4 regions of the Mucilaginibacter sp. P2_D11 genome follow, and region 1 is predicted to be linked to each of the others. Evidence: riboswitches for the same ligand, from Rfam matches in the RefSeq annotation. Region 1 holds a riboswitch; each other region holds the start of a gene.
What was found. A riboswitch is a leader RNA that binds a small molecule or an ion and turns the genes downstream of it on or off. The one in region 1 is predicted to bind S-adenosylmethionine.

Region 1 (7,981 bases):
GCACGGGCATCAATGTCTGGATCTCTTTTCTGCCGGTTCGATTTCACCTGGCGGTTTAACAAACCTGCTTTTCCCTCAATCAAATTAGCGCATAAATTGCCAATAGCAACAGAACGAACATCAACCCTGCCATTTGCTGTCCTGCCCGCTCCATGCCTTTTTTGAATTCATCCTCCTTGTCATACTCCATATAGTAAATACTCCTGAAAGAATAAGCTTTAGCCCCCGGGCGGATTATTTGCTTGAAGTATCCCAATGTAAAAAGCACGCAAACACCTATAAGCCTAAAGAGGCTAGCTATCCAGCTATCGAAAATCAGGTGCAGCATACTGTCGGTATTATTGAATGATCGCCATCTTTATCAACTCGTATGGTCACACACAATCTTCCACTGACCATCAATCTTCCTGAACCATAACGTAAAATACCCACCGGGTGCGTCTTTCTCTCGTTTGAGGCTCCAGGCACCCATTACAAAGGCATCGTTCTTACCCAGCAGCTCTATCTTATCCAGCCTAAAGGTAAGCTCGCCCATTGCAGCTTTATCGGGGTAGCCCTTTTTATAGTTATCCAGCGTAACCTGCCAGCCGTAAGCCGGGCCACGCTTGCCAATGAACATTAATGAATCAGACTTCCAGTAGCCTTGCATAAAGCCCTCCAGGTCGCCTTTGCTCCAGGCGGTTTGCTGGTCGGCCATTAGTTTGGCGATGGCTTGCTTATCTTTATTTTGCGCTATAGCGAAGCAGGAACACAGAAGCAGGAGAAAAGAGAAGAGAATTTGCTTTTTCATTCAACTAATATAACGCTTCCGAACCATGATTAAAAGATAACACGATTAAAGGATTTAAGGATTGACAGGATTAAAATCAATCCAGCTGTCCTTTTTCTGAACCATGATTTGCTTGTTTAAGGGATACCCCGATAAAATTTCGCAATCGGAATAGTCCCATAATCCGGTAATCAAGCAAATCATGGTTCAGGCAATTAAAAAAATCCCGTCAAATCCTTCAATCGCTAAATCGTGTCAAAAAATATTTTAGCTTTATGCTTTCATCTTTCAGCCCTCAATCAATTTATGAACAAACAAATCTTGTGCTACGGCGAAGTTTTATGGGATGCCTTTGGCGATGTTAAAAAAGCGGGCGGTGCTCCTATGAACGTAGCACGCCACCTGGTGCAGCAAGGCAACAATGTATGGTTTGCCAGCAGCGTAGGCACCGATGCCTCGGGCAATGAGCTAACGGGCTTCCTTCAGGAGAATGGCCTTTTCAGCGATTTGATACAGCGCGACGAAAAGCTGCCTACCTGTGAAGTAACTGTACAGCTGGATGAAAATAACACCGCCACGTACATTATCCCGCAACCTGTATCCTGGGATAATATAGGCTTTACCGAACCTTTAGAAGCTACATCTAAAAAAGTAGGCGCCATCGTTTTTGGCAGCCTGGCCTGCCGCGAGCAAGCTTCTTTCGAAACCCTGCTCAACGTGCTTGATGAGAGCGACGCGCTTAAAATATTCGATGTGAACCTGCGCCCGCCGCATTTTACCATGAACACCATCGAAACGCTGGCTGCCCGTGCCGACGTAATCAAAATGAACGAAGAAGAAGCCGAGTTGCTTATACACGGCAGCAGCGGCGACCTGAAACAAAAGATAGAGGAGTTCCAAAGCAAGTTCCACACTAAAATCATTTGCGTAACCCGCGGCGAGCATGGTGCCATCATTTGGAACGATTACCAATATTACGAGCACCCCGGCTGCAAAGTTTGCGTGGTGGATACCGTTGGGGCGGGCGATTCGTTCCTGGCAACGTTTATTACGGGCTTGCTTAACGGCACCCCCATGCAAGCCCTGCTTGAAAAATCCTGCGCGGTAGGTGCCTATGTAACCACCCAGCGCGGCGCTAACCCGGTTTATAATGTTGATGAGGTGGTAGCACAGTTTTCGTAAGATAATAGCTCAGGTGCCATTTACAAATGAAACGAAGGCGTAACAGGGTCCAAAAATTTGTAGAAGATTTATTTGCCCGGCGATTTGACATTAATGGTGAAAAGCAAGTTACCATGAGAGAGTTCGTTGATGACCTTGCTATATTCCCAGAGTCAGAAGCTATGACCGGCGTTGAGCTAAGTGATACGGGTGGTTTAGAAATTGGCGAATCGCTAACTATACGTTCGATGAAAATTAAACGCATATCATAGCCGAACTACCCAGCGCGGTGCCAACCCGGTTTATAATGTTGATGAAGTGGTAGCGCAGTTTTCATAACGTGTGGGCTTGATACAATATAAGTCATTTTATGTTTTGATTTTCAGTTAGTTACAGATTCACCCGAGATAAATAACAAAATCTATAGGAATTGTAGTTTTTATAGCTACTTTTGTGATATAATCGTTCTTTAAAAATACTTATCCAGAAAGACAGAGGGAAAGGCCCTATGATGTCTTAGCAACCTGTACCGGCTTCGCGCCTGGTGTAAGGTGCTAATTCCTGCTCCGCCAATGCGGAGACAGATAAGCTGATTTAAAAGACAAACGGCGTTCGTAATGATGCCGTTATCTGCCGGCGGCTCCCCTTTCTTCCTCAAATTTTATTGGATAAGTTTTTACTATTGATTAACCGATAGCGTAATATTGCTATAAAAAATATTAAAATTAAAACTTACAACTATGAGCTTACGAATTGGCGATGAGGCCCCAAACTTTAAAGCACAAACATCCCTTGGCGACATTGATTTTTACGAATACCTGGGCGATAGCTGGGGCGTATTATTCTCCCACCCTGCAGATTACACCCCTGTTTGCACCACCGAACTAGGCAAAACAGCATCTCTTAAAGATGAGTTTGAGAAACGTAACGTAAAAGTTATTGCGCTGAGCACGGATAACACCGAATCGCACAAGGGGTGGATAAACGATATCAACGAAACCCAGGGCGTGGAAGTGACCTTCCCAATTATTGGCGACGAAAGCCGCGAGATATCCCTCGCTTATGACATGATACACCCCAACGCATCGCTTACGGCTACCGTGCGCTCGTTGTTCATCATCGGCCCCGATAAAAAGATAAAACTGATCATCAGCTACCCCGCATCAACCGGCCGCAACTTCCAGGAGATACTGCGCGTGATCGATTCGCTGCAGCTTACTGCTTACCACAGCGTAGCCACCCCGGCCGATTGGAAAGATGGCGAGCAGGTAGTGGTGCTGCCATCCATCAAAACAGAGGATATCCCCGCCAAGTTCCCCAAGGGCTTTGTAGAGGTGAAACCCTACTTACGCTTAACACCACAGCCGAATAAATAACAGGAAAAGCATAAAGTCGCGTGGCCGAGAGGATAGGCATAGGTCTGCAAAACCTTCAACGGTAGTTCGAATCTACCCGCGGCGTCAAATAAAAAGTGGATAATTTAGTTTTCAGAAAGCGACGGGCTGGGGAGCCTGTCGCTTTTTTATGGTTTGCCTCGCCAAACTTGATTTAAAGCCGGCAATACCCCAAATTTGAAGCATCGGTAACACACCAAACCATGGCAATAGAAATAAGGAAAGCCATCCCGGCAGATTACGATGGCATCTGGGAAATATTCTCGACAGTAATACAATCCGGCGATACCTACGCATTCGACCCCGAAACCACACGCGACGGCATGATGGAATACTGGCTTGCACCCAATATGCAAACTTTTGCAGCGATCGAGGATGGCCGGGTTGTGGGGACTTACTACCTTAAGCCTAACCAGCCTGGCCTGGGCAACCATACGGGCAATTGCGGTTATATGGTGCATCCCGGCGCAAGGGAAAAAGGCGTAGGCGGCATGCTTTGCCGGCATTCTGTAGACACGGCCACGGAAGCGGGGTACGTGGGTATCCAGTTCAACTTCGTGGTATCAACCAATGCAACGGCGGTAAAGCTTTGGCAAAAACAGGGGTTTTCCATCATCGGAACAACGCCAAACGGTTTTCGGCATCAGCAATTAGGTTTGGTAGACACCTATATTATGTATCGAGCGCTATAGGATATGTGCATCACCTGCATCATTTTTCCTTACGCACCAGGTGGTCATGCATCGCAGGTTTTGTACGTTGGTGGTTTTTATCGGCTCGAATAGCTTCCCGCCGAGTACCTGGGTGTATTCCAATAATATTTGTTCGTTTACCAGGAAACGCTCGCTGCCATCGGGCAGCAAGTAGCGGCTATTGCCCTGCGGTATAACCAAGTTTTCTATGCCTATATCCGATGCCAGTCGCGCAAACAAGAAGCCGCCGGGCCTTAGCACACGCCACATGGAGCGCAGCATGGCATCGAAATGGTTGCTATCCTGCGCAAAGTGCAAAACCGCGCTGCAGATAACCAAATCAAAGGAGGCATCGGCGAAAGGCAAATCCTCCGCCGGGCAGCAAGTAAAATTCCCTGCGGAATTAGCCGGGGCAAGCATTGCTGATAAGGCCTTTGCCCCGGTCAATGCATCCGGGTTTGGGTCGATACCGTAAACCTCAAAGCCGTTCTGCAAAAAGTAAACAATGTTGCGCCCGCCGCCACAGCCCACATCCAGCACCTTATGGCAGCCGTCGAAGCGCCCTTTCAGTAGCTGGTCGAACAGGTAGATATCGATATTGCCGTATAGTTGTTGCAGGTTGTTTTGCATAAGGTAAAGGTAGTGTTTGTCTGAACCGAAAGATGTGCAGATTTCAGATTTCAAATGTGCAGATGAAACATCACCACAGCATTACTGATTTTGTCAATCAAGGGAGCATCAGAATTTGCACATCTACATGCCTTTCTTACCCATTTGCACATCTGAAATCTGCACATCTGCATATTTAGCCGCTCATTTGCACATCTGAAATCTGCACATCTGCACATTTAGCCGCTCATTTTTATTATTTTCGTGCCCGCACATGCGCAATTAATAAAATGGACTATCAATTTAAGGATATAGAGAAAAAGTGGCAACAGTTTTGGGCCGATAACCACACCTTTAAAGCCGAAAATAAAACCGACAAACCCAAGTACTACGTGCTGGATATGTTCCCTTACCCAAGTGGGGCCGGGCTGCATGTGGGCCATCCGCTGGGCTATATAGCTTCTGATATTTTTGCGCGTTACAAACGCCTTAAGGGCTTTAACGTGTTGCATCCTATGGGGTACGACAGCTTTGGCCTGCCGGCCGAGCAATACGCCATACAAACCGGACAGCACCCTGCGGTGACCACCGAAGATAATATTGCCACCTACCGCCGCCAGCTGGACCAGATAGGTTTCTCGTTCGACTGGAGTCGCGAAGTGCGCACCAGCGAAGCTGGTTATTATAAATGGACGCAGTGGATATTTATGCAGCTGTTCAACAGCTGGTATAATAAAGATGCGGATAAAGCGGCATCGATTGACGACCTAATTGCGCATTTTGAAAGCAAAGGCAGCGCGGGCATCAACGCCGTTTGCGATGAAGAGATATTGAGCTTTACCGCCGAGGAGTGGAAAGCATTCACCGAACAGGAGCAACAAGCAGAACTGTTGAAATACCGCCTCACCTACCTGCGAGAAAGTACCGTAAACTGGTGTGCCGCTTTGGGCACTGTGTTGGCAAACGACGAGGTAAAAGACGGCTTTAGCGAGCGCGGCGGCTACCCTGTTGAGCAAAAGAAAATGATGCAGTGGAGCATGCGCATCACCGCATACGCCCAGCGCTTGTTGGATGGTTTGGACACCATTGACTGGCCGGAACCCTTGAAAGAAATGCAGCGCAACTGGATAGGCAAAAGCGTTGGGGCGAGTGTGAAGTTCCCCTTGGATAAATCTGCCCACCTCGCAGAGCTTGATACTAATTACATCGAAGTATTTACCACGAGGGTTGATACCATTTTCGGCGTAACCTTTATGGCAATAGCACCCGAGCATGAATTGGTTGCTGCTTTAACCACGCCCGGGCAGAAAAAAGATATAGAGGAATACATTGCCAAAACCAAAAAGAAAAGCGAGCTTGATCGTATGGCCGATACAAAAACCGTATCGGGCGCATTTACGGGCAGCTATGTATTGAACCCACTGAACGGTGAGAAGATACAGCTATGGATTGCTGATTACGTGCTTGCCGGTTACGGCACAGGCGCTGTAATGGCCGTACCAAGCGGCGACCAGCGCGATTATTTGTTCGCGAAGCATTTTGATTTGCCGATAGTGCAAATTCTCGACACACAAAACATCGAACTTGAAGCTGATCCTACCAAGGAAGGCAAATATGTAAATTCTGATTTTGTTAATGGCTTAGATTACAAAGATGCGACTTACGCTATTATTAAGACATTGGAAGGACTAAAATTGGGCAAAGCAAAGGTAAACTTCAGGATGCGGGATGCCATTTTTGGCCGCCAACGCTACTGGGGCGAACCCGTTCCGGTTTACTTTAAGGATGGCTTGCCCTACTTAATTGATGAAAGCGAGTTGCCATTGATATTGCCCGAGATTGATAAATACTTACCTACGGAAACAGGCGAGCCGCCATTAGCACGTGCCACCGACTGGAAACACCCTGAAGGTGAATACGAACTAAGCACCATGCCCGGCTGGGCGGGCAGCAGTTGGTATTGGTACCGCTATATGGATGCCCAAAACAATGAGGAGTTTGCATCTGCAGAAGCCATTGAATACTGGAAAGCAGTCGACCTTTACATTGGCGGGAGTGAACACGCTACCGGCCACTTGCTGTACAGCCGTTTCTGGAACAAGTTTTTAAAGGATATCGGCAAGACGCCCGAGGAAGAGCCGTTTAAAAAGCTGATTAACCAGGGGATGATACAGGGCCGGAGTAACTTTGTGTATCGCTTAGTACTTGATTATAGAGATGATACCGTTGAGATGTATTATTTATCAAAAAACCTTTTTGATAAATTTAGAGATTTAACATCGGGTAAGGATAAGGATAAAAATTTAAACGAAACCGTAGAAATAGCGCTGAACGCTTTAAACATAAAAATAACACTGAAAGGTAGGCTTTCATCATTTTCGAGTTATGGACTTCCCGTCGACGTAAATATTGTTACTAAGGACGTTTTAGATATTAACAAATTTCGAGAGTGGCGTAAAGAATATAATGAAGCGATAATTATATTGGAAGATAAGTCAATTTCTTACCCTCACGATGAGAATCGAGCCATATATATTTGTGGTTGGGAAGTCGAAAAAATGTCGAAATCCAAGTACAACGTTGTTAACCCTGACGATTTGATTGAGCGTTACGGCGCAGATACCTTGCGCATGTACGAAATGTTCCTTGGCCCACTGGAGCAAAGCAAGCCATGGAATACCAACGGCATTGAAGGTGTGTTTAAATTCCTGCGTAAATTCTGGAGGCTTTTCCACGATGCGGATTGGAATTTTAACGTAAGCAATGCCGAGCCAAGCAAAGCAGAGCTAAAATCCTTGCATAAGATTATCCAGAAGGTAGAGCAGGATGTAGAGCGTTTCTCGTTCAATACCTCCGTATCCAGCTTTATGATTGCGGTGAATGAATTAACCGACCTGAAATGTAACAAACGCGCCATCCTGCAAGATTTAGTGATCACGCTGGAACCCTATGCGCCGCATATTTGCGAGGAGCTTTGGGTTTTGCTGGGTAACCCGGCAGGTACCATATCTTACGCCGCATACCCTAAATTCAACCCGGCCTATTTGGTAGAGGATGAGTTTAGCTACCCTATATCCATTAACGGTAAAATGAAAACCAATATCCCGCTATCGTTAAGCCTCGGCAACGAGGAGATTGAGGCCACCATACGCGCGCATGCGGATGTGTTAAAATACCTGGATGGCAAAGAGCCTAAAAAGGTCATCGTGGTAAAAGGCAGGATAGTGAATATCGTGGCATAAAAGCGTCTGAACCGGGATTTTTCGCGGATGTTTATTTTTAACGGTGCTCAAGAAGGCTTTGCCGTTAAGCAGATTCATACGATTTATAGGATTTTGATTCTATTTTTTAAAATC
Region 2 (7,981 bases), on a different contig from region 1:
TTATAGTTAATAGCCGTTTCTACGTAAGTAATAGAATTAGAAACGTTTAATTGTGGGTTTTGGTTATAGGTTAGGTACTCCGTTGGCGTAGCACCAATGCTGCCTGTTTGCCCATTGTTAAGCAAACTCAGACCACTGAACTCGCCGTTTGATACGTTTGATTGATAGTAGTATGGGCTATACTGGCGCGATACGGTGAAGTACGAATAACGGGTGGTGTAACCCATTGCCCTGGCAGATAACCCTTCTGTAATAAAATCGAGCTTTTGGCTTAAGTTCAATTGCGCCGTTAGCGTACTGGTATTGGAGCTTTGAAAGCCAGATAGCGATTGCGCGTAAGGGTTCATATACAACGCGCCGCCCGGGATAATGGCATTACCAAAAAGCGGGTGATTTACATAAGGCAATAAACTACCGGGATAAATAGCCGGGAAAGCAACCGGGTTGCTCCACAATGCATTTAAAAAGGTATAACCGCCCCCGCCGTTTGGCCCATTGTAGCTATCAAACTGGCCTTTTAGGCTTACCACGGCTTCGGTGCTTTTGGTTAGATTTAAAGTTGTGTTTGATAAGATGGAGTACGATTGCAGCTTAATGTTGTTGCTGAAATTGTTAAGGCTGTTTTGGGCCAGGTTACCATTATCTATATTATAGGTCATGGCCAGGTAGTACTTGGCTTTTTCGCCACCGCCACTGGCATTCATATTGTACCGCTGGTTATTGGTTTTGGTTTTTATCAATTGTTTTAACCAATTGTTGTTTGGGTACAATAAAGGATCGTCGCCCGCAGCGGTATGGTCTATCTTATTTTGCGAATAAGGCAAAACACCTAGCGGGTTACGGGTAAGTACCGCTTCGTTGGCCAGTGTCATGTAAGTAATATTGTCGGCCAGCTGAATGTTCTTGATATTTGATGATGTGGAGCTTTCTGCACGCACGTTAAATTTAACGGTACCTGCTTCGCCTCGTTTTGTTGTTACCAGTATTACGCCGTTAGCACCGCGCGCGCCGTACAATGATGATGCGGTAGCATCTTTCAATACCGAAAAACCGGCAATATCATCAGGCTGCAAACGGGCAAGGTCGGTAGTGGATGATTCGATACCGTCTATCAATATCAAAGGGTCCACCTTACCTGCGCCGAACGTACCCACCCCACGGATGAAGAACTGGGCATTATCTGCACCCGGTTCGCCGCTTCGCTGGTAAGATATCATGCCCGGCACAACACCTGCAAGCATGGTTGTTAAGTTACTGGTAGAGCCTTTAAGCTGCTTGGTGCTCACACTGGTGATTGAGCTCACCAGGCTTGCCTTTTTCTGTGTGCCGTACGCAACAATAGCCACCTCGTTCAAGTTATTCTCGCTCTCTGCCAAAACAATATCAACAATGTATGTACCGTTGCTTAAAACGGTATAATCTTTAAGGCTTACGCTTTGGGTTTGATAACCAACAGATGTAATGGTTAATTTACTGTTGGGTGGTACATCTAATTTATACCGGCCGTTAACATCTGTTGTTTTGCCGTTAGTAGTACCATCTACTTTTACGGTTGCGCCAGGTAGGGGGCCTACCTTATCTTTTATTACTCCCTCAACGTGTACATTCTGCGCTATTGCGGCCGAACTTAACATTGTTAGTGCCATTATTGGCAGTAGTTTGAAAGTATAAAGCAATTGTTTGTATAGTTTTTCCATATAATTATTTTAGGTTTTGTTCTGCGATGCCACGCATTTTTTTTACTGGCCATTTGGTTTTACTTTTCCTTTTGCTATCCCATAATCGATTTTTTAGAGGCTTTTTATTATTGTACATTTAACACTTAAAATTTTTTAGCCGTCAAAAAGCTTCAGCATGATTTTTAAACATGCGAAGGCAGCAAACCAATTAGTTAAAATCTAAATGGTTGAGACTGCAGGCCCAGGATATCTTCCGACAACCAAAAGCCGTTTTATCTAAAAAGTATTTTGTTAATATGGCTGCCCAAAACATATACGCGGGCAACGCTCGATTTATAATTGAACAATTTTAATCAACTGCCGCGGGTAAAATCACTACTATTCTATTAGATTCTAATACGATTTTTTTGAAAAATGCGGCAAACCCGATTTAGGTACTTAACTGGTTGCTTTTGTGGGTTTCAATAATCAAATACAAAAGGGCCTAACGGGCCTTGAATTTGCTGATTGAGGCTTAGCGCTCCGGCCGATACACGAACAAGAGGTTATTATTGTATAAAAAACAATTAATGCTCAATTGGATGAAGTTTTTAAATAGCTGCTAAATGAGGTTGTGGTAAAGCCCTGTTAATTTGCATTTAGGGCACGGAGAGGCTCGGGCGCAAGGCAACAATTAGCCCGGTAGGCACGCGGCGTTGATCGCTAACAGGGGCCTCAGTACTTCGCCGGACAGCCTGAATTAAATAGCCGGGTTATACTAAAGGAGTAAATCAATTCAAGGATGCAATCGCACGGGCATAAAATGCGTGGCTGTCATCCTTAAAAGCGGCATTAGCTGTATCGCTTGTATACAACATATGGCCAGCTTTATAATATTTTGCGGTGAGGTTTTTACGGATTTGCTTCCCTAGGCCTAAATGGTTCAATACATAATCGGTAGCGGCAATGGGTGTAGCCAAATCATAATACCCGCCTACCACCTGTACTTTTAAGCCAGGGTTTTGGGTCATTATCTTTTTTAACGTAGCGGATGCATTGATGTAGCAATTGTTTGCCCCTTGCCCATAGTTCCAACCGCTGGTTGCAGTAGTGGCCAGGTAGGGCAATTGGTTATCATATTTAAGTTCTCCGCGTACATAGTATTGAAAGCCCTGCGTAAACGGCGTAAGTATAGCGGCAATGCTGGGGTCGCCATGCTGCAGGGTGTCTTTTACGCGGCCATCAAAGGTGCCTATCGTTTGGGTATCGCTACCTAACAGCTCAGCAGTAAATTGGCCATCTGTTACCCTTCCGTTCGCTTCCGTCAAATAATCCCTGCTTAGGCCGGTAAAATAATGCAGCGAATCTATCACCTTGTTTACTAAAGCTTGTGGCGCGGCATCGCCCAAATGAAGAAAACGAGTATAAGTACCCTGCCCGAAGGCTGCTGCACGGCTCATCAATTGCTCGTCGGTAAGGCTATCCAGGCGGGCATCTAACTTATGATGGTAGCGGGCTGTAACCGCATATGTTGGCAGGTAGTAAGCATAAGGCGTTTCGTTACCCTCGTTAAAACTAATCAACTGGTAATTAAGCGCCGGCGAAATAAGCGTTATGCCGGAAAGCTTTACCCCGCCGTTGGCCTGCAGGTTTTCGGCCAGGCCCACAGCGCGTAGTCCGCCGTAACTTTCTCCGGCCAAAAAAACCGCATCGTTTTCCCTGCCGTTATCTGCCAGGTAGGCGCGTATGAATTCGGCGATGGAACCGATATCTTCTTTATAGCCATAAAACTTGCGGGCATCGGTACCGTGGGCAGCACGGCTGTAGCCGGTACCAACAGGATCTATAAATACCAGGTCGGTAAAACCAAGCCAGGTATTGCTGTTGTCTTCAACCCTGCCATTGCCGCCGACGCGCACCGGCCCAAACGAACCCATATGCAACCATAGTGCAGATGAACCGGGCCCGCCGTTAAACACAAAGGTAACGGGGCGCTTTGCAGCACTAATGTTATTATCAAGGCTGTAGGCCACGTAAAAAACATTAGCCGCAGCCCGGCCTTTCGACTGCCCTATACCCAGATAACCTGCTTTTGCCCTATAAGCCAACGTTTTGCCATTTAAGGCTATGGTATGCGAAGTTACCGCAGTGCTAAAGGCCGCAGGCCCCGCTGCAACATCTTCAGACGGGCGATGGGCAAATTCAGACCACGAAGTAGAAAGTAAAGCAATAGTGCCGGCCAGCAAAATAGTGGCAATAAAACGCAGATTGATTGTAACAGTAAAAGAAGAAGGTAACATGGGAGGCAAATAATAATTTTAATAAACAGCGGTTGTTTTTGCTTGGGGGTTAGCAACAACAGCTGCACATACCCATCTGAGGCATGGGCATTCGCATTAAAAATTGATTATTTAAACCTTGGGTTATCATTATAAAACACAGTACCGCTATATGCGGGTGCTGCAAATGTAATGGTAAATTTCGTTTCCTCAAATTTTTTCTATAATTTCTATGGGATTAATAGAATTTATTTACATTTGCATCGAAACGTTCTTTTAAACTTATCCAGAAAGACCGAGGGAATGGCCCTATGACGTCTTGGCAACCTATTATTTAAGGTGCTAATTCCAACTCCTGCCAAAACAGGAGAAAGATAAGAGTGCAAGTTTTCAACTTGTTAAGCGGTAAATCTCACCTCGCTTTCTGGCCTGTTTAAATCAAAATTTAATTAAATTACCATGAAAGTTTACCTCGACAACGCCGCTACCACCCCACTTGATAAAGAAGTGTTTGAAGCCATGACGCCGTATCTGCTCAATCATTTCGGCAACCCGTCGTCGCATCATCAGCACGGTCGCGAAGCAAAGCAAGCTATTGAAAGCTGCCGCAGTACCATTGCCGGTTTGCTCAATGCCTCGCCCAGCGAAATCATTTTCACATCGGGCGGCACGGAAGCCGATAATACTGCCATACTAACGGCGGTGCGCAACGCCGGCGTAAAGCATGTAATTACCACAAGGTTCGAGCATCATGCTGTGTTAAGTTTGCTGGAGCACCTCGAAAAAACCGGCGAAATATCCTTAAGCTTCATCGCTCATGACGAAAAAGGGAACCTGGATCTTAGTCATTTAGCATATTTACTAAGCACCAACCCGCACAGCCTGGTATCGGTAATGCACGCCAACAACGAAATTGGCAACCTTAACGATATTGAACAGATAGGCAACATCTGCGAAAAGTACGATGCGCTTTTCCACACCGATACGGTACAAACCATGGGCCATTATCGGCACGATGTAAGCAAGCTTAAGGTTCATTTCCTGGCTGCCTCTGCCCACAAATTCCACGGGCCAAAAGGTATAGGCTTTTTATATTGCCGGCAGAGCCTAAGGCCGGCCAAATTGCTGCACGGCGGCGGGCAGGAAAGAGCGTTGCGTGCAGGCACAGAAAACATCCCCGGTATAATCGGCCTTACCAAAGCATTGCAACTGGCCTATGCCGATATAGACGGGCACGGGCAATACATACAGCAATTAAAAGACCATCTGATTGCCGGGCTTACCCAAACGCTGCCGGGCGTACGCTTCAACGGAAATTCGGCCATTGCGGATAAAAGCTTATACACCGTGCTCAGCATCAATGTACCATCGTTAAACCCCGACCTGCTGCGATGTTTGGACGAGTATGGCATATCTGTATCGGGCGGGAGCGCCTGCAGCAGTGGCTCATCGTCGCACGTGCTTAGTGCGCTTGGCGTTGACGCAGGTAGAGATACCATCCGATTCTCTTTTAGCAAATTCAACACCCCGGAAGAGATAAATTATGCCGCCGGTAAACTTGCGGCTATTTATCAGTTGATTGCGGCATAATTGCGCAAAGGCAGCCGGTCCCGTTTCCTGTCAGTTTTTTATTGATAAGAATAGGGGCATGGCAAAAACATATAAGGGTTCTTCTTAATACGCAGCAAAAACAAGGTGGAGTGGCCGAGTGGTTAGGCGGGAGCCTGCAAAACTCCTTACGATGGTTCGAACCCATCCTCACACCTCCCATAATTAAAAAATGAAATTAAGCTATTTATATATCTTGTTGGCCGCCCTTTTTATATGCTCTGCGGCCACTGCGCGTGGTTGCGTGCCCGATACGCCTGCAAGGGTACTGGTGGTGATTGCGCACCCCGATGATGAGAGCGAAATGGCCGTTACCCTATACAAAATAGCTAAAGAACACCACGGCCTGGTAGATATTGCGGTTATCACCAATGGCGAGGCGGGTTATAAATACTCCACCCTTGCCGAGGCTTATTATAACATAAGCCTTACCAATGAACAGGTAGGCCGCCGAAAGCTGCCCGCCATCCGAAAACAGGAACTTAAAAACGCAGGGCGCATTATTGGCGTCCATCGTTACTATTTCCTAAACCAGCCCGATGCACATTTTACCCTGAACGAACGGGAACCAATAGACACCAGTTGGAACGTGCCCTACGTGAAAAAGGCCTTGCTTACTGTCCTCAACAAAAATCGTTACGATATTGTGCTTACCCTTTTGCCCGTGGCCCAAACGCACGGTGCGCATAAAGCTGCTACCCTACTGGCATTGGAAGTTGTTAACAGCCTCCCCGCCGACAACAGGCCGGTAGTATTGGCGGTAGCTACCCGCGATAAAGGTAATGCAATGCCCGGTTTCGGTAACGATTACAAGTACCCTCTGTGCCATACAACTGCCGACACCCCCAGCTTTTTTATCGACCGCACGCAATGTTTCAGCTACATGAACCGGGTGAACTATAAGGTAATTGCTAACTGGGAAATTGCCGAACATAAATCTCAGGGCTACACCCAAATGACGATGAACGTTGGCGACCTGGAGGAGTTTTGGAGTTTTACCCTAAATACCCCAGCCGGCCTTGATTGGTGCAGGGGCTTGTTCGATATCTTAAAAACTCCGCCACCGGCGTTGGCTAAAACTACCTATTGACATTTGCGGGCATCTCCAAACGCAGCCTGGAAAATGAGTTATTTCATCAGTTCCCGCTGGATGTTGAACAGGAATTCGAAGAGGTTCATCTCGGTAGGTATCTGTAATTTTTTGCGCAGGCGATAGCGGCTTACCTCCACTCCACGTACAGATATCGCCATCAGTTGGGCTATCTCCTTGCTCGACAAGTTCATGATGAGGTAGGCGCAAAGCTTCAGTTCCTGTTGATTGATGGTGCTGTAGCGATCCTTAAGCAAGGATAAGAAGCCCGCATGCACCCTATCGAAGTGAATGGAGAATTGCTCCCATTGTTCGTTCAGCTTATCTTCTTCGGTAAGCATGCGCTGTATCTTTTTGATTTCGGCCACCTCCACGGTGTCTTTTCCTTGTTTTTGCAGGCGCAACAACTCTTCGCGCACCTTGGTCAGGAATTCCTTTTGCTGCACCAGGTTCAAGGCGGATGATGCCAGTTCTGAGTTTTTGAATTCCACCTCGGCTTGCAGTTTCTCGTTCTTCAGGTTGGCCAGTTCTTTTTCAGATCGTTCCAGTTCCAGCTGATGCTGGTAGGCCAGTTGCTGTTGCTCTTCCTGGTTCTTTTGCTGCTGCAACAGCAATTCCTTTTGTTGTTTTATAATGTGACGCTGTTCCTGCTTTTGATATGCCAGATAAAGCCCGCCCGCAATGGCAATAATATATAAGCCATAGGCCCAAATGGTTTGATACCACGGTGGATTGATATTGAATGCGTACACAGTAACGGCCGATTCGTTATTATGGTGGTTGCGGGCCTTCACCTTAAAAAAATAGTTGCCCGCAGGCAGGTTGGTGTAATCCTTTTCCGACCGTTTAGACCAATCCGACCATTGCTTATCGAAACCTTCCAAAAAATAGCTGTATTCTACATTAGATTGCTCCTCAAAAACCGGCGACGAATATTCAAAATGTAACGAGTTGAACGCATAGCCCAAGTCCAGCGCCTCATTTGCCGATGGCTTATCATCACCTCCTATATTGCTGCTATATCCGCCAAACAACAAACTATCCGTACCCGAACCCGAGCGCACGCTGCGGATGTAAACCTTTAGCGGCCGGATGTTCTGTTTATACTTCGCATAGTTGATATGGTAAAACCCATTCTCGCTGCCCACGAATATATTTTCGGCGTTGATGGGGTAAACGTTCTCAAATCCGCTTAGGATACGGTTGTTTAGTTCCGGGAAATTGATAATGGTTGGCGCTGCCGAATAGTCTACCACGCCAAGGCTTTTTCCTTCAACAAACCAAATGTTGCCCAGGTTATCTTCCTTTAAATACCTTATCCCCCGCGTGCCAAAAATTGCCTTAAA
Region 3 (7,981 bases), on a different contig from region 1:
TCGTTGAGCCAATGGATGGCCTGTTCGTTAGATGGCGTGGCCTCCCATTCGGCTTTGTGCGTTTGAAAAAGTAATTCAATAAAGCTGTTGAGCTGTAAATCTTTCATGTTATTTCTTAGATGCTGAGAGAGGTTAATTAATGCGCAGCCACACTGCACAGGTATTTTTTTCGAAAAGGTGCTGCGTTTCAAAATAGGTTAAACGCAATAGTGGCCGCTACCGACCCTGAAAAACTAATTCAACACGTTTGCATAAAATACATTGTGGATATGATTGATAAATAGCACCTGCTTCTCACAAATAAGGCACACAATTATAGTATATTAATACTATAGAATTAGTGTGAAACCTAAAAAAAGATGTTTATGAAGTGTCACAAATAACGTTCATATTAAATTATGTAATGAGTTCAAGGGCGTGGATATGACCTCTTAATATACGTCGAAAACAATGCCGAAACTTGATTCGTAATAAGAATGATGCCCTATCTTCTCCTTCCGGGCCACTTACAACCTGCGGTGGACCTAATTGCTGCTAATATCCTGCTCCCAATTCTGGTCGGCGCATTAAAAAGGAAAGAGTTCCTGATGGGCAGGAACTCTTTACAACCAATTATAAACCTGAATGAAGAGAAAGTTCTTTAAAGAGCTACAAGACACTTAAACAATTTCAAAAAAACATTACACTGCAAATATAAAATATATTCTACTATTTCTATGGGAATTATAGAATTAATTCTACTTTTGTCTCGATAAGTATTTACTGATTTTATTAATTGTTGGTTAAACCAGAGCATCCTTGTCCGCAAGGATGCTTTTTAAACTGCTACCATGAAACTGCGCCTGTATTGTTGTTGCTGAAAAATCAAGCTTAGCCGCCCCGGCTTTTAAATAATATCATCGTTTTATTCTATTTCAGTATTATGGGTATTTACCTCGACAATGCATCCTCTACTCCCATCCATCCGGATGTTTTCAGCACTATGGCGCCTTATATATTAGAACACTTTGGCAATGCAAGCGCAAACAATGCATACGGTCGAAAAGCCAAAGAGGCTATAGAAAATAGCCGGAGTATAATAGCGGCGTTATTGAAAGTGCCTGCGGAAACAATCGTTTTTACATCAAACGGTACCGAAGCAAACAACATGGCACTGGCTACCGCCGTTGCCGGGCAAGGCATAGATCATATCATTACCACGCCTTTTGAGCACGGCGCTATTTTGCAAACCATGGGCGTGCTGCAAAAGAAACATAACGCAAGGATAAGTTATTTGAATACAGACAGGATTGGCCGGCCCGACCTTAACCACCTCGAATACCTGTTGCGTACCAATACGCGCAACCTGGTATCGGTAATACACGCCAATGCCATTACCGGGTTGGTTAACCCGATAGCAGACATTGCCGAACTCGGACACAGCTATGGCGCTACCGTCCATTCAGACACGATACAAACCCTTGGCAACTATGCCCTTTATCCCGAAAGGTTGAAGCTCGATTTTGCATCGGCGTCGGCAAATAAATTCCATGGGCCACTCGGAGCAGGGTTTTTAGTTAACCGCAGCGGCAAGCGCATTAGCAAACTCGTTTACGGCAACAGCCCGGAACAGCAAACAGGTACCGAAAACGTAGCGGCGATTGTTGGGCTTGCAAAAGCTCTGGAAATAGCCTACTGGGATATTGAGGATAAAATCAATTATATCAAGGCCCTAAAAATAAGGATGATCACAAAACTGCAGGCATTGGTTCCGGGTGTGCGGATAAACGGCGGCAAACCCGAAGAGAACCTCGCTACAATCTTAAGTGCCAGCTTCCCTGATTGGGGCGGGCTGCCTTTGAGCAACCACCTGGACGATATCGATATTATCGTTTCGGGCGGTTCCGATTATACGGCACAATCAATCCCGGTATTCAAAGGCTTAGGCATAGCAACGGACATGGAAACCATCAGGTTTTCGTTCAGTTACAAAAACACGTTAACCGAGATTGATGAAGTAGTGGAAAACCTGGCTACTCAACTGAAATCGGTGGCCGCCTAAATTACTATGGTGGAGTGGCCGAGTGGTTAGGCGGGGGTCTGCAAAACCTCAAACGGCGGTTCGATCCCGCCCTCACACCTCAAAAACACAAACGCAGATCAACAAAAAAAAACGATATGACAATTAAATTATATAAAGCCCATGGGGATAGTAGAATTAATTCTATATTTGCATCGTAATCGTTCTTAATAATTATCAAGAAAGACTGAGGGAAAGGCCCGATGATGTCTTAGCAACCTGTACGCCATAGGTATAAAGGTGCTAATTCCTGTCTGCAGCAATGCAGAAAAGATAATGTCCGCAAAATTATTTGCAATACCTGTAAAAGGTGTTCATTACGTCATCCTCCCTCTTTCCGTCTTCTTGCTGTTATTCGGGGCACAACACATCAACACATGAAAAATAAATACTTATTATTAACAGGCATCCTGCTGTTATCTGCACTTTTTGCAGAGGCGCAATCTGTAACGCCGGCAGCCCCTGCGGCAGATGCCGACCGCGGCTACATCGTTAAAACCAGCGATCTTGCCCCTACAGATTTTGAACTGCGACTTACCGACGGCACAAAAACTTCACTAGCTCAGCTTAAGGGCAAAATCGTTATCCTGCAGTTTACAGCAAGCTGGTGCAGCGTATGCCGGGAAGAAATGCCTCATTTGGAAAAAGAAGTGTGGCAGGCCTATAAAGACAAAGGCGTTATCCTGATAGGGGTTGACCGCGACGAACCCCTGGAAAAGGTAAGCGCCTTTCAAAAAGTAATGAACATCAGCTACCCGCTGGCATTGGATCCGGGTGCTGATATCTTCGGGCGGTTTGCCAACAAAAAAAGCGGTGTAACCCGCAACGTGGTGATAGACCGCGACGGCCGGATAGCCTACCTAACCCGCTTATACGATCCACAGGAATTTGCCGGCATGCTGAAAGCCATTGACGGCCTTGTAAATAAACCCATTGTTGCCCTTAATTAATCCCTAAATAGAATTAACATAATCGATATCATATGAACACCTCTACTATCAGCCCTTACCGAAGTCTCTGGTTTGCCAATCACACCTTACATTTTAACAGCCTGATGGCTAGCTACCTCTCTTCTATGTGTTGTTATTGCTAATCCTTCAGCAAGGTTCCGGGCATAAGCCACCGCTTTAAAGCCCCCGGAGAAAATCAGCTTTCCATTCTTTACAAAGTCAACAAGCCCGCTGGTATTACACCTTTTGTGTAAACCATAGCGCGAGCTGCATGCATTCGTATTGATATTTTTTTTGACCCATTCATTAACAAATCATGTTTAAAAATTACAAATCGTTACTGGCAATCGTATTGCTATTCTTCACCCTGCAGCAGGCAAACGCCCAGTCTGTAAAAATAAGCGGCGTGGTAACCGCCAAATCCGATGGGCAGCCCCTACCCGGCGTAACCATCGGCGTAAAAGGTGCAACAACCGGCACCCAAACCGATGTACAGGGTAAATTTACCATCTCTGCAAACGCCAATGATGTATTGCGGATCTCTTATATCGGCTTCAATACGATCGAAGTTCCTGTAAACAACAGCGGTGAACCACTGAAGATAGTGTTGGAAGAAGCACCCAATTCATTGAACGAGGTGGTTGTTACGGCCCTAAACATCTCGAAAGATAAAAAATCACTGGGCTATGCGGTGCAGGGACTTAAGTCGAGGGACATTGCTGAGGCTAAAGAGAGCAACCTCATCAATGCCTTATCGGGCAAAATAGCGGGTGTAAACGTTACCGGCAGCCAGGGGGATATGGGCTCATCCCGTATCGTTATCCGTGGCGAAACATCGGTATCGGGCAATAATCAACCACTGTTTGTAGTAGATGGCGTTATTGTAGATAACTCCCAGTTCCAGGGCACGAATGGTTCAAGGGATTTTGCCAATGCTATTTCCGATTTGAATTCAGAAGATATCGAATCTATCAGCGTGCTGAAAGGGCCAAACGCAGCGGCCCTTTACGGTTACCGTGCTGCGGCGGGCGTTATCCTCATCAAAACCAAAACCGGCAAAGGTGCCAAGGGAGCAGGTATTACCCTCAATTCAAACACCTCTTTTGCTACCCTCAAGGTATTCCCCGATTATCAGAACGACTTCGGGCAAGGCTCAAACGGCAAATTCAGCTACGTTAACGGCGCTGGTGCAGGCGTAAACGACGGTGTAGACGAAAGCTGGGGCCCGGCATTGAACGGCCAGTTAATTCCGCAATTCTTCTCAAACGGGCAGCCTGCACCTTTCGTAGCACATCCAAACAACGTGCGCGATTTCTTTAGAACAGGCGTTACGCTCAACAACGGTGTTGCTTTAGCAGGCAGCAGCGATAAATTCGATTACCGTTTATCTTACAACAACCTGCACCAAACCGGCGTGGTGCCCAATTCTTCGCAGGGCAGGAATTCGTTCTTGCTGAACACTACCTTCCGCCCCAATTCAAAACTAACCATTACTACCATCGCCAATTATATTAAAGATGATGCCGATAACCTGCCTGGCGCATACGGCAGGCGTGCTACCAGCACCATGCTGCAATTTACATGGTTTGGCCGCCAGGTAGACGTAAGCCAACTTAAGAATTACCGCGATGCCAACGGCAACACCTTCAACTGGAACAATAGCTACTATAGCAACCCATACTTTATAGCGTATGAGAACACTGTTGGGCAACACAAAAACCGCATTATTGGTAGTATAGAACTAAACTACAAGATAATCGAGGGCTTATCAGCCAACTTCCGTACCGGTACGGATTATTATAACGACAGGCGCAAAATTAAGATTGCTTACGGTACCAATGGCACGCCGTTCGGCTCTTATGAAGAGGATGCCTACACAGTTAATGAAACCAATACCGAAGGCCGCTTACAATACACCAAAAAATTAAACAAAGATTTCACCTTCGATGGCTTTGTGGGAGGCAACATCAGCACTATTTTAAATGAGCAGAACGACCAGATAGCGCCTAAGCTGGCAGTAGCAGGTTTGTACACGCTAAGCAACTCGCGCGATCCGCTGGTATCGTCTAATTACTACGGCAAATTAAAAACCTATAGCTACTTCGCGTCGGCACAGTTAGGCTTCCGCAACTATGCTTTCCTGAACTTAACCGGCCGTAACGACTGGTCTTCTACCCTTCCGGCATCAAGCCTGTCTTACTTCTACCCGTCTGTAAACGGAAGCTTGGTATTGTCTGAAGCGTTGGATTTGAAGAGCAATACCTTAAGTTATTTAAAACTGCGTGGTGGCTGGTCTAAAGTGGGTAAAGCAACTACGCCCTACCAGTTGATCAATACTTACAACTTTACCGCACCATTCGGCACCAACCCGCAGCAGAGTGCAGCAAGCATCAACCTGAACCCCGATTTGAAACCAGAGACCACAACATCCGGTGAGGCAGGCGTTGAAGCCGGTTTCTTTCACGATCGTGTAAGGCTGGACCTGAGCGTTTATAACACCAACAGCGTTAACCAGATACTCAACGTAGACGTAAGCCAAACAACAGGCTACAGCCAAAAACTAATCAACGGTGGCCGCATCAACAACAAAGGGCTTGAGGTGCAATTGGGATTAACTCCTTTTAAATCTAAAGATTTCACATGGGATGTTACCTTGAACTACTCACGCAACAAGAGCAAAGTTATCTCATTGGATAACGAAGGTAAACTGCAAAGCTACATATTGGGTACCAACCGTACCGTACAGGTATTAGCCGCTGTTGGCCGGCCATATGGAACTTTATTCGGTAATGCTTATACCCGCGATGCTTCGGGGAATATCGTTATCGGTGCGAACGGCACGCCCGTTATCAATCCTACAAAACAATACCTGGGTAAATACACGCCGGATTGGTTGGGAAGCATCAACAACAGCTTTACTTACAAAGGCGTTAACCTAAGCTTTTTGGTGGATGCGCGCATAGGCGGTTCCATCTACTCCAACACCAACCGGACAGGTACTTATACCGGCGTACTGGCCTCAACCTTACCCGGGCGTGGTGCAGCTAACGGTGGCTTATCTTACTACTATCCCAACAACAACACCTCTGCTGCTGCGGTTCAGGTTGCCGCAGGCACAAGCGCACCAGGTGGCGCAACGGTATATGACGATGGCGTAATTTTCAAAGGCGTAAAAGCCGATGGAACCGCCAACACCACTATTTTGCCGGCACAATCTTACTACAAAGGCTTCACCAATGTTGATGAGGCATTTGTTTACAGCGCATCTTACGTAAAGCTTCGCGAGGTTAAACTGGGCTACACTTTCCCTTCGCAGTGGGTTAAAGGCATAGGGCTGCAATCGGCAACGGTATCGCTTGTTGGCCGCAACCTGTGGATCATCCATAAAAACGTACCGAATATCGACCCTGAGACTGCCTTCAACACCGGTAACGGCCAGGGCCTGGAAGATCTAACCCTGCCAACTGTACGAAACATCGGCTTTAATGTTAACCTTAAATTCTAAAACAATGAAACTCAAATATACAACCATACTATTGTCGGGAGCGTTATTACTATCGGTAAGTTCCTGCAAAAAGGATTTGGTAAAAATCAACCAAAATCCAAATGCTTCGCAAAATGCGCAACCTGATTACTTACTGACCGCAGCAACCAAAGCAACCGCCGATACCTATTGGGGTACTGCCAATAATATGGATGCCAGTCTGCTGTTTGTGCAGCATTGGGCCAAAATACAATACACCGATCCCGACCGGTATATTTATACCAACACCGCATTTAACGAATTGTGGAGTGTTGGCTATACCAAGAGCATCGTAAACCTTAACCAGATCATTAAACTGGCCGATGCGCAGGCTAACCCTAATTACAAGGGCGTGGCGCTGGTATTGCGTTCATGGGTATTTACATTGCTTACAGATAACTACGGCGATATCCCCTACACCCAGGCTACCAACATCAGCACCTACCTTACGCCGGTTTACGACAAACAAAAGGATATTTACTTCGCCTTGTTAGAGGACCTGAAAACGGGACAGGCTGCATTGAATGCATCCGGCCCTGCTATAGCAGGCGATGTAATCTACAGCAACAAAATTGCACAATGGAAAAAGTTCGCCAACTCGTTGCGTTTACGCATTGCCTTAAGGATAGCCGACCGCGAGCCCGAAAAGGCAAAGCAAGTTTTAGCCGATATTCAGGCAGAAGGCAGTGGTTACATCAGCGCAAATAGCGAAACTGCCCAACTGGTTTACCTGGCATCGCCAAATCAAAACCCGATAAGCAACCTGTTTGATACCCGCGACGATTACCGCATCAGTAAAACGATAGTAGATAAACTATTTGCGCTGAACGACCCACGTTTACCTGTTTACGCCAGCAAAACCCAGGATGCTACCCCCAATACCTATGTGGGCATACCAAACGGTTTATTGGTTGGCGATGCCAGTAACCTGGGCTTCACCAAAACATCAAAACCAGGCACCTACTTTTTGGCACCGGGCGCACCGGCGGTAATCATCAGCTATGCAGAGGTATTGTTTGACCGTGCAGAAGCTGCCGCACGTGGCTTCACAACCGAGAATGCTGCCGACCTTTACAATCAAGCGGTAACCGCATCCTTAAAGCAGTATGGCATCGGCGATGCGGCAATAGCCACCTATATCGCGCAGCCATCGGTACAGTACGATGCTACCAACTATAAAAAATCGATAGGCGAACAAAAATGGCTTGCACTATTTGGGCAGGGCTTAGAGGCCTTTGCCGAATGGCGCAGGCTGGATTACCCGCAACTGCAACCAGCGGTAGCAGGTACCCTTAGCGGAAAATTGCCTTTGAGGTTTATCTATCCCGGTACGGAGCAATCCTTAAACGGGACAAGCTACCAAGCTGCTGTAGCCAGCCAGGGTGCAGATGTGCTGACCACCAAACTTTGGTTTGATGTGAATTAATCGCACTTAAAACGGCACGATAA
Region 4 (7,981 bases), on a different contig from region 1:
GCAACGCCGCAATATCTGATAATACTGCCGAGCCGGTAGGGTGGCCACCTGCGCCCTTGCCAAAGAAAAATTGCTGGTCGGCAAAGGCTGCCTGTACCGTTACGCCGTTATACTCGTACTCCACATTGTATAAAAACTCGGTTTCGTTTACGAATTTAGGCAACACGAACAGGGCCACATTGCGGGCATCCAGTTCTTTGGCCACGGGCACCAGTTTTATTTTCAGGTTCTTTTCGCGGGCATATTGAATATCGTTTGCGCTGAGGTTCTGTATACCGATGTTGAACACGGTTTCCGGCTCAACAATTACACCGTAAGCATGTGCGGCGGCAATAACCAGTTTGTATTTAGCGTCGTAACCGCCTACATCCATGGTAGGGTCGGTTTCGGCGAAGCCCAGGTCTTGTGCCTGCTTCAGTGCCGTATCATAATCCAGGTTTTCTAAAAAGCCCTTAGATAGGATATAGTTAGATGATCCGTTGAATATGCCGCTGATGGAATGCAGTAGTTCGTTATCGTAATACTCCTCCAGGTTGCGTATGATGGGGATACTGCCGCAAACTGCGCCCTCGTAAAGCAAAGATGTGCCGTGTTTTTCCTGCAGGGCAATCAGTTCGTGCAGGTAGGTGGCAATCATTTTTTTGCTAGCCGATACCACGTTTTTGCCCGAAGCCAAAGCGCGCGAAACGATTTCGAAAGCGGCTTCAGTATCGTTTATCAGCTCTACTACGGTATTTATCTCAGGGTTGTTCAATATCTCGTCCCTATCCGTAGTAAACAATTCCTGCGGCAGGCTGCGTAGCTTGCCGGGATTCTTGATGGCTATTTTCTTTATTTCGAGGTTGAGGTTCTTAGTGCGGATGATATCGTATAGTCCCTGGCCTACCACTCCGAAACCGAAGAGGCCAATATTTAGTTTCTTACTCATTAAGCGATTTTTTGCAGTTCTATTATTTTCCCTTTAACATCCGTCTTAAAAAAGGATGTGATTATTTTGGTTAAGTCTTGTGTTTCTATTAAAAACCCGTCGTGCCCGTAAAAGGAATCCAGTTCGGCAAAGGCCGATTTGGGGATATGCCTGAACAGGTATTGCTGCTCCTCGATAGGGAACAACACATCAGTTTTGATGCCGATAACCAGCGTGCGGGCTTTGATAAGGCTCAACGCTTTTTCTACCCCGCCACGCCCGCGGCCCACATTGTGTGAATCCATCACTTTGGTTAGGTACCAGTAGCTGTAGGCATTGAACCGGTTTACCAGTTTTTGGCCCTGATAAGCCTGGTAGCTCGATGCCCTAAAGTTATCGGTATGGGCGCTATCCTCTTCCTGTTGGGTAATATCGTAGGTTTTATACCCGCGGTAGGATAACAGCGCTATGCTGCGCGCAGCCAGCAATCCTTTGCTTCCGCCATCAGGCGAATTAGCGTAGAAGGTACGGTCGGCCCTGATGGCCAGTCGTTGCGATTCGTTGAAGGCGATGCCCCATGGCGAGTGGCGGGCATTGGTTGCGATGAGGATAAGATTTTTGATGCGCGCCGGCTCGGTAATGCTCCATTCCAAAGCCTGCTGGCCGCCTAAAGATCCGCCTAGTAACAACTCGATATGTTCTATTTCGAGGTGATCGGCCAATAGCTTATGCGCCTTCACCATATCGCGGATGGTAAATTCGGGGAAAGCCAGGTAATAAGGCTGACCGGTATTAGGGTTGATGCTTAACGGGTTCGAAGTTCCGTAAGGCGAGCCGATGATATTGGCGCAGATAACGAAATGCTCATCGGGGTTAAAGTAATCATGCTCGCCGAAGAGGCCTTTCCACCAATCAAAAACATCAGAATTTGCGGTAAGTGCGTGGCATACCCAAACTACGTTATCGCGGTTTTTATTGAGGGTGCCATAGGTATTGTAGCCTATTTGCAGGTCCTTTATTTTACTGCCGCTTTCCAGCTCGAATACACCGGTGTAGGTAAAACTTTCTAAACTCATCTCTATACTTTTTGTTGCTTTGGGAGCAGTTGTTATACAACCGCTCCCCGGCAACACCACTTAAAAAAAACTAAAAAAGAAAAAACTTAAGCCAGTTCCAGCTCTGCTACTTTAGCAAATGCTTGTTCAAAATCGGCTTTAATATCATCAATATGTTCAATGCCAACGGCAACGCGCAGCAGGGCAGGGGTAACGCCTGCAGAAAGCTGCTCGGCATCGCTCAACTGCTGGTGCGTAGTTGCTGATGGCTGTATGATCAGGGTTTTGGCATCGCCCACATTAGCTAAATGGCTTACCAGTTTAAGGTTGTCTATAACTGCAGAAGCCAGTTCCTTATCGCCTTTCAGTTCGAAGGAAAGCACCGCGCCGAAGCCATTTTTCAGATACTTTTTGGCCAGGGTATGCTGCGGCGACGATTCCAAGCCCGGATAGTTCACTTTGGCTACCTGTGGCTGGCTTTCCAGCCATTTGGCAAGTTCCAGCGCGTTATCTACATGGCGTTGCACGCGTAACGAAAGCGTTTCCAATCCCTGTATGTTCAACCAGGAATTGAATGGTGATTGCGATGGACCGAAATCGCGCAGCCCTTCCACACGGGCGCGGATAATGAACTGGATATTGCCGAATGGCCCGTTTACACCGAATACATCGGCAAAAACCAAACCATGGTAACCCTCGGACGGCTCTGTAAATTGCGGGTATTTGCCATTACCCCAGTTGTAATTACCACCATCTATAATAGCGCCGCCAATGCTGGTGCCATGGCCGTTTATCCATTTGGTAGTAGATTCTACCACTACGTGTGCACCGTGTTGCAATGGGCGGAAAAGGTAGCCGCCTGCAGCGAAGGTGTTATCTACGATAAGTGGCAAATCGTGTTTGTTGGCCAATGCCGCCAATTTTTCAAAATCGGGGATGTTAAAACCTGGATTTCCAATGGTTTCCACGTAGATTGCTTTGGTTTTATCGTCGATAAGCGGCTCTATGCTTTCGGCGGTGTCATCGGCAGCAAAACGCGCGTCTATCCCCAAACGCTTAAAGGCAACTTTAAACTGATTGTAAGTGCCGCCATACAAGTATGGCGAGGTAACGAAGTTATCGCCAACCTGCAGTATATTATTCAACGCCAGGAATTGCGCCGCCTGGCCGGAACCTGTTGCCAAAGCCGCTACGCCGCCCTCTAAAGCCGCGATGCGTTTTTCGAACACATCGGTAGTAGGGTTCATGAGGCGGGTATATATATTGCCGAATTCCTTCAGCGCAAACAGGTTGGCACCATGTTCGGCACTATTGAAAACGTATGAGGTAGTTTGGTACAAAGGAACGGCGCGCGCGCCTGTGGTAGGGTCGGCCTCCTGGCCTGCATGCAGTTGTAAGGTTTCGAATTTCAAGTTTGACATAATCTGTAGATTTAAAGGGTTTTGTATGAAAAATATTTAATTACGATAGGATAAGCATATCCTTTAGGGTATCACGCGTGCTTCCAGAAAATAAAAAGGGGGAACGTGTTACGGGATTAGCAGCAGCAACACATGCAAATACAGCCAATAATTTGGTTGTATGCAGAAGATAACCCCAATTGGGATTGCTGGTTGTTTTGCTGAGCTACGTAAATTGTACTTTTCATGATTAAAAATTTATATCCCCCGGTATTCTTTTTCCGGGACAGGAATTGGCACCTTCTCCAATTTGGAGGGTTGCCAGCGGGTTTTCGAGCCTGATCTCTCGCCGCTTCTTTATAAACCAAAATCCTTTTGAGGGGAATTGATTAAGGTATCTCTACCGATTAACGTGGGCAAATATAGGGCAATGCCGTTTTAATATCCAAATAATATTTTAATTTTATTGTGAGTGGTAGGATAGCACCTTGTAATAAGCGTTTTTTTTACCCAAAAGCGCGAAGACGACATATTAATCAACATCCGTAATGTTATTGTGTATGGCTTTGTCCCATCGGGACAACTGGTTGGTAGAAATATGGTCTTATACAGCTATAGGTTACACCCGGTCGTGTTTGTTTACACTTTAATTTAGTCCTGAATGGTGTTACGCTTTAGCGGATATTGTTACGGATGCGGCTCAAATGCCGGGGCGCAAAGCCCGGCATAGAGGTCAACTGCTGTAAAAGTATCTTACTGCAAAAGGTGGGCTAACGGGTAAGCAATTTTTTGTAACGTTGCTCGGCAGTTAGTATGGTAACAACGCTATATCGTTGTCACCGGCAACGGCATATCGTTGTTTGGTTTTGTACATCACGGCCATTGGCAAGACCAGCCGTCAGGGAAGCTGTTTCTATCGACCATTTAAGCGCAATTTTTGATTTGCCGGTATATTTGTAGCTGTGGCAGGGTTTGTGGGTAGGCTGTTGCGCGGCTGCGGTGTTATAAGTCGTTTATCCCTCATCAGTATCAACCTAAGGAGAATGCTCACAAAACCTGTCATAGCCATATTATCGTACCTCTTGCTAACGGTATGCGCATATGCCCAGCCGGCCATCCCCAGGGATATCTACAAACTGCAAAAGCAATTGGCTCAAAGCAAAGCCGATACGGCCCGCGTGCGTGTACTGATTAGTATTAGCCGTTATTTTGCCAACAGGGTAAACAGCAAACCCGTACAGGCAGATAGCGCGTTGGTTGCCGCCACCAGGGCCAACCAGCTTTCGGGCAAATTATCGTACCCGCGCGGTCTCGGGCTAAGTTACCAGGCAATGGCTATAGCATGGAGCAAAAAGAAGGATTTTGCCAAATGCGATGCACTCATCAAAAAGGCCATCCCTATATTTCTGGCTAGTAACCTGTACGAGGATGCGGCTGAAGCCTACCTGAATATGGAGGAAATTTACCTGGCAACCGGTAAAGAGGATTTTAAGGTTAGGATTGGCTATTATGAGCAGGCGCTACCGCTTTTTCTTAAAGCAGGGGCGCACCTTAGGGCAGCGGCTACGCTTAACAACCTGGGCGATTTTTACCTGCAGATAGAAGATTACCAGCGCTCGATAGATTACCTTACCCAGGCACTTACCCAATACAAGCTTGGCGGTTATACTGCGGTGCAAAACACGTATAACCTTATCGGCAATAATTACATGTACCTCGATAAACAGCAGGAAGCGCTTAAATACCAATTGCTGGCTGTTAAAACGGCCGAAGCTGTTGCCGATACCAGCATGGATATTTGCGCCATTTACAACCATGCCGGAATGGTATATTATGCCAGCGGGCAGTTTGAGCCATCCAGAAATTACTTCGCCAAAGCATTGCAGGTTGCCGAGAAGTATCACGACCCGGTGGCTATTGATCTGGCATACAACCTGGCCAATAATTATAACGCACTTGATAAGCCTTCAAACGCTATCCCTCTGCTGCAAAAAGCGGAGAAAGAATACAAGGAAGTAAGGCCCAATCAACGCGTTTTGCTTGATGTGGTTTACCTGAGCGCATATGCCAGGCTTAAGCAATATGCAAACGGAGCGTTTTACTACAAAAGGTTGCTAAAGAATTACGCTGCGGCAGATATTAAGGTGCCGGCGCAATCAAAGGCGCTAAAAGCCATATTGCAATACCTTATGGCGATAGATAAATACGACGAGGCCGCGGCGTTGCTTCCGGCCTATAAATTAGTAGTAGAAAAGGCGCCGCTCAGGGTGCGTGTAAGTCAGGGTATCTATATCTTCAGTTACCGTATCGATTCTGCGCGGCACAACTACCTTTCGGCGCTGCAAAATTTCCAAAGCTACGCCACGTTGAGGGATTCGTTATTGAAATCAACCATCAATAAACAGATGCAGGAGTTGCAGGTACGTTACGAGACCGAAAAGAAAGAAAGGGAACTGGTGGTGCTGAAAAGAGATGCCCTGGCGCAAAACAATCGGGTAAAGGATGCAGATAACCTGCGCAATCTAACTCTTTTTGCGGCGGCTGCGTTGCTGGTTTTAACAGGGGTATTATACTACAGCTACCGCATTAAGCAAAAGAGCGCGCTGGCCATAAGCGCCAAAAATATCGAACTGAATAAGCTGGTCATCGAAAAAGAATGGCTGCTGAAAGAGATACACCATCGAGTAAAAAATAACCTGCAGATAGTGATGGGCCTGCTGCAGCAGCAATCGGCTTATATAGATAATAACCATGCGTTGGCGGCCATCCAAAACAGCGAGAACCGCATGCGCTCTATAGCCCTTATCCATCAGAAGCTTTACCAGTCGGACAACCTCGACCTGATTTTTATGCCTGAGTATATAGATGAACTGGTGAGTTACCTGAAAGATAGCTGCGGGCTGGATAGCCGTATCTTTTTCGAAAAGCAGATAGACGACCTTTACTTAGATGTGGCGCAAGCCGTGCCGCTTGGCCTGATATTGAACGAAGCCATAACCAATGCCATAAAATATGCCTACCCAAGGGATGCTTCAGGCATTATCTATATTTCGATGGTGGAAGGCAGCGACTGCGAAGTGGAACTCATCATCGGCGATAACGGACCCGGCTTGCCTGTCGGCTTCGACCCGGAAAAAAGCGGCTCTTTAGGCGTAAACCTGATGAAGGGGCTCAGTAAGCAATTGGGCGGCACTTTGGATATTGCCAACGAGCAGGGATGCGTGATCACCGTATGCTTCCGCACCGAAATATTCACAAGAGGCGTAGCAAAAGCACAAATAACGTTAACTTAGTAAGCCATGAACAAGAAGAAAATCCTTATTGTTGAGGACGAATTTATTATTGCCGATGTACTGAGCAACATCCTCAAAACGGCTGGGTATCATGTCTGCGGCGTTGCCGATAGTGTGAAAGAAGCGCTGGAAATGATAGCGGAAACGGAGCCGGGCTTCGTGCTGCTGGATATTTTCCTGAAGGGCAAGCAAACGGGTATCGACCTGGCGCACATACTTGCCGACCGCGACATCCCTTTTATTTTCATTTCGGCCAACTCTAACCAAAAGGTGCTGGAGGCAGCTAAAGTTACCAACCCTTACGGTTTCGTAGTGAAGCCTTTCCGCGAAAAGGACGTGCTGATAGCCATAGACATAGCCGTTTACCGTTACGAAAACCACCTGGAGAACGGTATGCGCCAAAGCGCTGCACTACAAAAAAAGGCTGCCGAAATTCTGGCGTCGGCCCAAAGCTGGGAACTTAAAGTTTTGCAGATGGCCAAAACCCTGCAGCCTCACATCCCCTTTGAGTTCCTTTCTGTAGGCATGACGCAGGAAGAAGAAGAGAACTTTTACGAACTTGGTTTCTCCAGGATCGGTTTCGACGAATACCAGCTGATCGGCTGCCCCGAATTGATGGTGATTACCAACCGTAAGCAGCACGAATTAGGCAAGCTTAAGGCAAACGACCCGGCAGGGCTGATAGCTACCTGGTACGATGAGCCCGAACTGCGGGCATTGCTGAAAACGCCATCGTTGAAAAAACTTTTTGTCGACACCTACAATCTCAGGTCGCACCTGTCGTGGCCCGTGCCACTAGCCGGTGGCAAAGTTTGCTATTTCAATTTTTACAGCCGCAGGCCGGATGCCTACACTGCCGACCATCTGGTGCAGTGCAACAGGCTGCAGCCTTTGCTGGCCAACTTTATGGAAAGCATGGCGCAAACGGCGGGCAGCCCCCTCGTAAATAAGCTGAACAATTTTGCGGTTAAAAGGCAGGTAGCGGCAGCAGAACCGCAGAACCCTTTCAATGGTATTATCGGCACCAGCCATTTGCTGCTAACGGTTTTCGATAATGTGATACAGGTTTCAAAATCAGATTCCTCGGTACTTATTTTGGGCGAGAGCGGTACCGGCAAAGAGAAAATAGCGGAGCGCATCCACTCCTTATCCTCACGTAAGGATAAGCCCTTCATCCGGATAAATTGCGCGGCCCTGCCTACCTCGCTTATCGATTCGGAATTATTCGGGCATGAAAAGGGCGCTTTCACCGGGGCGATAGAAAAAAAGATAGGCCGCTTTGAACAGGCGCACACAGGCACCATTTTTTTAGATGAGATAGGGGAG

Region 2: another riboswitch for S-adenosylmethionine. It lies ahead of AC1DXC_RS05735 (cysteine desulfurase family protein); the one in region 1 lies ahead of AC1DXC_RS19035 (peroxiredoxin).
Region 3: another riboswitch for S-adenosylmethionine. It lies ahead of AC1DXC_RS22315 (TlpA disulfide reductase family protein); the one in region 1 lies ahead of AC1DXC_RS19035 (peroxiredoxin).
Region 4: another riboswitch for S-adenosylmethionine. It lies ahead of AC1DXC_RS09240 (O-acetylhomoserine aminocarboxypropyltransferase/cysteine synthase family protein); the one in region 1 lies ahead of AC1DXC_RS19035 (peroxiredoxin).

The regions. Positions count from the first base shown of each region.
Region 1 is NZ_JBFUEA010000012.1:66,895-74,875, reverse strand. It holds gene AC1DXC_RS19055 (hypothetical protein) at 80-328, opposite strand; gene AC1DXC_RS19050 (YybH family protein) at 362-790, opposite strand; gene AC1DXC_RS19045 (carbohydrate kinase family protein) at 1,076-1,951, shown strand; gene AC1DXC_RS19040 (hypothetical protein) at 1,978-2,202, shown strand; SAM riboswitch class I at 2,407-2,521, shown strand; gene AC1DXC_RS19035 (peroxiredoxin) at 2,671-3,306, shown strand; tRNA gene AC1DXC_RS19030 (tRNA-Cys) at 3,321-3,391, shown strand; gene AC1DXC_RS19025 (N-acetyltransferase family protein) at 3,528-4,016, shown strand; gene AC1DXC_RS19020 (class I SAM-dependent methyltransferase) at 4,011-4,646, opposite strand; gene AC1DXC_RS19015 (leucine--tRNA ligase) at 4,916-7,867, shown strand.
Region 2 is NZ_JBFUEA010000003.1:205,728-213,708, reverse strand. It holds gene AC1DXC_RS05745 (SusC/RagA family TonB-linked outer membrane protein) at 1-1,697, opposite strand, end outside; gene AC1DXC_RS05740 (S10 family peptidase) at 2,450-3,958, opposite strand; SAM riboswitch class I at 4,217-4,318, shown strand; gene AC1DXC_RS05735 (cysteine desulfurase family protein) at 4,397-5,527, shown strand; tRNA gene AC1DXC_RS05730 (tRNA-Cys) at 5,632-5,703, shown strand; gene AC1DXC_RS05725 (PIG-L family deacetylase) at 5,718-6,635, shown strand; gene AC1DXC_RS05720 (triple tyrosine motif-containing protein) at 6,674-7,981, opposite strand, start outside.
Region 3 is NZ_JBFUEA010000016.1:50,760-58,740, forward strand. It holds gene AC1DXC_RS22300 (serine O-acetyltransferase) at 1-107, opposite strand, end outside; gene AC1DXC_RS22305 (cysteine desulfurase family protein) at 923-2,041, shown strand; tRNA gene AC1DXC_RS22310 (tRNA-Cys) at 2,050-2,121, shown strand; SAM riboswitch class I at 2,231-2,339, shown strand; gene AC1DXC_RS22315 (TlpA disulfide reductase family protein) at 2,437-3,009, shown strand; gene AC1DXC_RS22320 (SusC/RagA family TonB-linked outer membrane protein) at 3,326-6,514, shown strand; gene AC1DXC_RS22325 (SusD/RagB family nutrient-binding outer membrane lipoprotein) at 6,519-7,958, shown strand.
Region 4 is NZ_JBFUEA010000005.1:147,610-155,590, forward strand. It holds gene AC1DXC_RS09230 (homoserine dehydrogenase) at 1-928, opposite strand, end outside; gene AC1DXC_RS09235 (homoserine O-acetyltransferase family protein) at 928-1,983, opposite strand; gene AC1DXC_RS09240 (O-acetylhomoserine aminocarboxypropyltransferase/cysteine synthase family protein) at 2,070-3,383, opposite strand; SAM riboswitch class I at 3,618-3,728, opposite strand; gene AC1DXC_RS09245 (tetratricopeptide repeat-containing sensor histidine kinase) at 4,406-6,655, shown strand; gene AC1DXC_RS09250 (sigma 54-interacting transcriptional regulator) at 6,662-7,981, shown strand, end outside.